2 regions of the Paenibacillus sp. FSL H7-0737 genome follow, and region 2 is predicted to be linked to the other one. Evidence: a T-box and tRNA genes for the amino acid it is inferred to sense, from the RefSeq annotation. Region 2 holds a T-box; the other holds one or more tRNA genes.

Region 1 (3,254 bases), 3.1 Mb from region 2:
TAACGGTCCTAAGGTAGCGAAATTCCTTGTCAGGTAAATTCTGACCCGCACGAATGGCGTAACGACTTGGGCGCTGTCTCAACGAGAGATCCGGTGAAATTTTAATACCTGTGAAGATGCAGGTTACCCGCGACAAGACGGAAAGACCCCATGGAGCTTTACTGCAGCTTGATATTGAATTTGGGTACGATCTGTACAGGATAGGTGGGAGCCGTAGAAATCGGAGCGCAAGCTTCGGTGGAGGCGCCGTTGGGATACCACCCTGATCGTATCTAGGTTCTAACCTAGTACCCTAATCGGGTACGGGGACCGTGTCAGGCGGGCAGTTTGACTGGGGCGGTCGCCTCCTAAAGAGTAACGGAGGCGTTCCAAGGTTCCCTCAGAATGGTTGGAAATCATTCGAAGAGTGCAAAGGCATAAGGGAGCTTGACTGCGAGACCTACAAGTCGAGCAGGGACGAAAGTCGGACTTAGTGATCCGGTGGTACCGCATGGAAGGGCCATCGCTCAACGGATAAAAGCTACCCTGGGGATAACAGGCTTATCTCCCCCAAGAGTCCACATCGACGGGGAGGTTTGGCACCTCGATGTCGGCTCATCGCATCCTGGGGCTGAAGTAGGTCCCAAGGGTTGGGCTGTTCGCCCATTAAAGCGGTACGCGAGCTGGGTTCAGAACGTCGTGAGACAGTTCGGTCCCTATCTGTCGTGGGCGCAGGAAATTTGAGAGGAGCTGTCCTTAGTACGAGAGGACCGGGATGGACGTACCGCTGGTGCACCAGTTGTTTCGCCAGAAGCATGGCTGGGTAGCTACGTACGGACGGGATAAGCGCTGAAAGCATCTAAGCGTGAAGCCCCCCTCAAGATGAGATTTCCCAATTAGTAAGACCCCTTGAAGACGACGAGGTAGATAGGTTGGAGGTGGAAGTGCAGTAATGCATGGAGCTGACCAATACTAATCGGTCGAGGGCTTATCCTATACTTAAGACGCAAATTCAATTCGGATTCAGTTTTCAGGCGACTCAAGCCTGAGCATTTACGATGTAAATGCCCGTTTGGTGGCGATAGCGGAGGGGTTCCACACGTACCCATCCCGAACACGACCGTTAAGCCCTCCAGCGCCGATGGTACTTGGACCGAAGGGTCCTGGGAGAGTAGGACGTCGCCAAGCGGACAACCACATTACCCGTGGTATTTTTTTTGCCCTTAATATTGATGTGTCTTAAAAAGGGCCTTTAGCTCAGCTGGTTAGAGCGCACCCCTGATAAGGGTGAGGTCGGTGGTTCGAGTCCACTAAGGCCCACCATATTCCCTGATAGCTCAGTTGGTAGAGCACTCGACTGTTAATCGAGTTGTCACAGGTTCGAGTCCTGTTCGGGGAGCCATTTATGGAGAGGTGTCCGAGTTTGGCCGAAGGAGCACGATTGGAAATCGTGTAGGCGCCACAAGCGTCTCGAGGGTTCGAATCCCTCTCTCTCCGCCATAAAGTTTATTAGCATGGCCCGTTGGTCAAGGGGTTAAGACACCTCCCTTTCACGGAGGTAACATGGGTTCGAATCCCATACGGGTCATAACATGGAGGCTTAGCTCAGCTGGGAGAGCATCTGCCTTACAAGCAGAGGGTCGGGGGTTCGATCCCCTCAGCCTCCACCATATTCATTTAAGAACGACGCGGGGTGGAGCAGCCCGGTAGCTCGTCGGGCTCATAACCCGAAGGCCGCAGGTTCAAATCCTGCCCCCGCAACCAAATTTTCCTTAAGCATGATGTTTTGGGACTAGCTGGCGTAGTGTAAATGAATAGTATATAATTATTAAATGACGCGGGGTGGAGCAGCCCGGTAGCTCGTCGGGCTCATAACCCGAAGGCCGCAGGTTCAAATCCTGCCCCCGCAACCAATTTACTCTTATGCATTATGTCTATGGAACCGTGGTGTAGTTGGCCTAACATGCCTGCCTGTCACGCAGGAGATCGCGAGTTCGAATCTCGTCGGTTCCGCCATTTAGTTAATTATTGTTGGGGATTAGCCAAGCGGTAAGGCAACGGACTTTGACTCCGTCATGCATAGGTTCAAATCCTATATCCCCAGCCATTTATGAGAGCCATTAGCTCAGTTGGTAGAGCACCTGACTTTTAATCAGGGTGTCGAAGGTTCGAGTCCTTCATGGCTCACCATTATTTTCAAAGTGTGCGCGTGTGGCGGAATGGCAGACGCACCAGACTTAGGATCTGGCGTTTCACGACGTGGGGGTTCAAGTCCCTTCACGCGCACCATATTTTGCGGAAGTGGCTCAGCGGTAGAGCATCGCCTTGCCAAGGCGAGGGTCGCGGGTTCGATTCCCGTCTTCCGCTCCATAATTTTTGCGCCCTTAGCTCAGCTGGATAGAGCGTTTGACTACGAATCAAAAGGCCGGGAGTTCGAATCTCTCAGGGCGCGCCATTTTTATTACTAAGTAATTACATATTTTGACGGGATGTAGCTCAGCTTGGTAGAGCACCTGGTTTGGGACCAGGGGGTCGCATGTTCAAATCGTGTCATCCCGATTTTATACCTTTGCGGGTGTAGTTCAATGGTAGAACTTCAGCCTTCCAAGCTGATAGCGTGGGTTCGATTCCCATCACCCGCTTATAATTAAGAAACATCTGTCTATTATAGGCAGGTGTTTTTTTTGTGTAGTTACATTCATATGGATACAATAGAACTTAGGGCTTTTAGTTGAGGAGGTAGCAATGTTTGAATTTGAAGCTAAATTAGTGCGACCTGATGCAAGTGGGAGCTGGACTTATCTTAACGTCCCTTTTGATGCCGAACAAATATTTGAAACAAAGTCCAGAATACAGGTAAAAGGAAGTGTAAATGGAATCCCCTATAGAGGAACGCTTATGCCCCATGGAAACGGAAAGCATTTTATGGTGGTAAAGAAAGAACTACGGGATCTAGCCAAAGCTCAACCTGGTGATATTGTGCATGTGACGATGGAGCAAGATCATCAATTACGGGAGGTAGAAGCCCCTAAGGATTTCCTTGATGCGTTGAGTAGCCATGAGCAGGCAGAAGCTTATTATAACGGTCTGGCTTATTCTTATCAGAAGGAATATGTATCTTGGATCGAAGCGGCGAAAAGACCTGAAACCAGAGCATCTCGTATCGAAAAATCAGTCAGTAAACTGGGTGAAGGCTTGAGGCTCAAATAAAAGTATGAAGAGTGCTTAGCAGGCTGAATAGATGAACAGCGTCCTCTTCCATAAGATTGGAAAGG
Region 2 (3,254 bases):
AGAACCCCCGAATCTTCTCACAAGAAAAGGGTAGAAACGGATGCAGCAAATTCGCCAAATTAGCAATAATCTGCACACAAGTAAATATTGAATTATTACAAGCTTCCCGATCCTCTTTTACCTGAATCCAAGGCTTTTGCCAATCAAAATACTGATTTGCCTTACGTACATAAAAGAAAATATACTCGAGCGCATCCTTCAAATCTCCCGCTTCAATTAGGCGTCCTGACTCCAGATACAAGAGGTCAATGTTATCGCTCCACCCCTTATCTAACTTTCCACTTGGCACGATCCCTTCATAAAACTTATCTACAAAAGCCAATGAACGATTCACAAAGTTACCAAATGCTCCAAGCAGCTCACCATTATGACTATAAATAAACTCTCTCCAGGAAAAATCCGTATCCCGCTTCTCAGGCCCGTTGGCAATTAAGAAATAACGAATAGAGTCCGGATGATACCGCTCTAGAATATCAGGTACCCAGACTGCCCAATTACGGCTAGTGGAGAACTTCTGCCCTTCAAGGGTTAAATATTCGCTGGATATAATCCGATCCGGTAAATGTAGTTCTCTTGCTCCTAATAAGACGGCTGGCCATATCAGGGTGTGAAAAGGAATATTATCTTTACCATGGACATAATAAGCGGTGATGTCCTCTTGTTCCTCTGACCAAAAATCTTCCCAGCTCCGCCCAGACTGTGCAGCCCACTGCTTACTGGCTGATAAATAACCACTTACCGCCTCAATCCAGACATAAATCTTCTTGTCTTCAAATCCAGCTATAGGAACATCTACGCCCCAAGATAAGTCTCTGGTTACTGCCCGATCCTGAAGCTCCTCCTTCAAATATCGTTTGGTCAGTTTTACTGCATTTTCTCTCCAGTGTACTGCTTCGTCTACGTAATCCGTTAATTCAGATTGAAATTTAGATAAGCTAAGATAAAAATGTTCTGTCGGTCGTTCTGTCGGTGTATTCCCACATAATTTACAGACTCTGTCTAACAAATCGGCAGGATCTAGAATCGTAGAACAATAATCGCATTGATCTCCACGCGCCCGCTGTCCACAGACTGGACAAGTCCCTTCCACATATCTGTCTGGCAAAAATCGCTGATCCGCCTCACAGTAACATTGCGCTATGGTTTTTTTATATAAATGTCCATTCTTTAGTAACTCTATAAACAACTCCTGCACGACCTTATGATGCTGCTGTTGATCCGTACGAGTATAAAGATCATAACTAAATCCCAGCTGTTCAAAACACTTCAGAAACTCTTCGTGGTATCGACTTGCAAAAGCTTCGGGTGTGATCCCTTCATTAGCAGCCTGAACCGCTACAGGTGTGCCATGACAATCGCTGCCTGACACATATAAAACGTTATCCCCCTTGCTGCGAAAATAGCGTGCCAGCACATCTCCAGGCAACACACTTGATAATCTTCCAAGATGTAAAGATCCATTCGCATACGGCCAAGCACCGCCTATAAACACATTACTCATTAACCTTCTCCTCCTTTTTTTAGACAACAAAAAAACTCCCATCCACAAAGGACGAGAGTTCTACTCACGTGTTACCACCTAATTTTATAAATGCCTCATGACATTTACCTCTTCAGGTACGACGTTAATAAACGTTTATACCCTAGCACTGTAACGGATGCAGGTTCCGGCGCAGCCTACAACCCAAAAGGTTTCGATGCGCAGCTCTGAGACCATATTCCCAAGGTTTTTCTTTACTCCTTTTCAGCGACCGGAGCTCTCTGTAGAAAGAATTGCCGTGGTACTCTTTCTCTTCTTTGCCTTTGAATATTCAAGTTACTGGAAATAATACTTAATTTATCGAGTAAAGTCAATACATAAGCTCAAGCACCATGAATTCGTCATAGTTTTTATAAAAAAAGACCACCCAATCGTACAATTGGATGGTCCCTGTAGTTTAAATTATTTCATGATTTTGCAAATATCATTGGTGAATTGAACAGGATCACTAACTTGCAATCCTTCGATCAGCAGAGCTTGGTTGTACAGCAGGTTCGTGTATAAACCGAGCTTCTCTTTATCGTTCTCAGCTGCCGCTTTCAAAGACTGGAAGACTTCGTGATGGATGTTGATTTCGAGTACCTTATCCGCTTGAACCTCTTGCCCATTCGGCATCGATTTCAGGATTTTTTCCATCTCGATTGTCAATTCGCCTTCAGCTGAGAGGCATACCGGATGAGTCTTTAAACGTTTGGAAGCTTTAACATTCTTCACTTTGCCGGACAAGATGTCCTTCATCGCTTCAAAAAGCTCCTTGTTTTCGTTCTCTTCCGCTTCCGTTGGCTTGTCCGCTTCGTCTGCTTCGATACCCAGATCACCACTGGATACGGATTTAAATTCTTTTTCTTTATAAGACATGATCATCTTGATCGAAAATTCATCAATATCATCAGTGAAGTAAAGAATTTCATACCCTTTATCCGATACAAGCTCGGTCTGTGGGAGCTTTTCGATTCTGTCGATCGACTCTCCGGATGCATAGTAGATATACTTCTGATCTTCTGGCATTCTTGACACATATTCGTCCAGCGTTACCAGCTTCTTCTCCTTGGAGGAGTAGAACATCAGCAAATCTTGAAGTGTTTCTTTGTGCATTCCATAATCGTTGTACACACCAAACTTAAGCTGTCTGCCAAAAGCGTTATAGAACTGCTCATACTTCTCTCTTTCATCCTTCAGCAAGCTTTGCAGTTGACTCTTCACTTTATTCTTAATGTTCTTAGCGATCAGAGTCAGCTGACGGTCATGCTGGAGCATTTCTCTGGAGATGTTTAGCGAAAGATCCTCTGAATCTACCATACCTTTTACAAAGCTAAAATAGTCAGGCAGCAGATCCGCACATTTATTCATGATCAATACACCATTGGAATAGAGCTCAAGACCTTTTTCATATTCCTTTGTGTAGTAGTCAAACGGTGTATTTTCTGGGATGAACAGGATTGCATTGTACACTACAGCACCATCGGCACTGATATGAATATGTTTAAGCGGCTTATCGAAGCCGTAACGTTTCTCTGCATAGAAGTTATCGTAATCTTCTGTTGTCAACTCGTTTTTGTTCTTCCGCCAGATTGGCACCATACTGTTCACGGTTTGTTCTTGAACAACTTCCTCGAACTCGTTCTCTGTGCCTTCTTTTGGCTTTTGCTCCTTCACGTCCATTTTAATTGGGAAACGAATGAAGTCAGAATATTTTTTAATGATGGATTTCAGG

Evidence for each region. A T-box is a leader RNA that pairs with one kind of tRNA and senses whether it is charged. The one in region 2 lies ahead of metG (methionine--tRNA ligase), so its partner is inferred to be a tRNA-Met.
Region 1: it has a tRNA-Met gene. The T-box ahead of metG (methionine--tRNA ligase) is inferred to sense a tRNA for this amino acid. The anticodon was not compared.

The regions. Positions count from the first base shown of each region.
Region 1 covers NZ_CP009279.1:947,529-950,782, forward strand. Annotated here, with positions in the region: rRNA gene H70737_RS04090 (23S ribosomal RNA) at 1-975, shown strand, start outside; rRNA gene rrf (5S ribosomal RNA) at 1,051-1,167, shown strand; tRNA gene H70737_RS04100 (tRNA-Ile) at 1,226-1,302, shown strand; tRNA gene H70737_RS04105 (tRNA-Asn) at 1,306-1,381, shown strand; tRNA gene H70737_RS04110 (tRNA-Ser) at 1,387-1,479, shown strand; tRNA gene H70737_RS04115 (tRNA-Glu) at 1,496-1,567, shown strand; tRNA gene H70737_RS04120 (tRNA-Val) at 1,574-1,649, shown strand; tRNA gene H70737_RS04125 (tRNA-Met) at 1,667-1,743, shown strand; tRNA gene H70737_RS04130 (tRNA-Met) at 1,816-1,892, shown strand; tRNA gene H70737_RS04135 (tRNA-Asp) at 1,918-1,995, shown strand; tRNA gene H70737_RS04140 (tRNA-Gln) at 2,012-2,086, shown strand; tRNA gene H70737_RS04145 (tRNA-Lys) at 2,094-2,169, shown strand; tRNA gene H70737_RS04150 (tRNA-Leu) at 2,185-2,268, shown strand; tRNA gene H70737_RS04155 (tRNA-Gly) at 2,275-2,349, shown strand; tRNA gene H70737_RS04160 (tRNA-Arg) at 2,358-2,434, shown strand; tRNA gene H70737_RS04165 (tRNA-Pro) at 2,465-2,538, shown strand; tRNA gene H70737_RS04170 (tRNA-Gly) at 2,551-2,621, shown strand; gene H70737_RS04175 (YdeI/OmpD-associated family protein) at 2,725-3,189, shown strand.
Region 2 covers NZ_CP009279.1:4,092,152-4,095,405, forward strand. Annotated here, with positions in the region: gene metG (methionine--tRNA ligase) at 1-1,501, opposite strand, end outside; T-box leader at 1,546-1,807, opposite strand; gene htpG (molecular chaperone HtpG) at 1,943-3,254, opposite strand, start outside.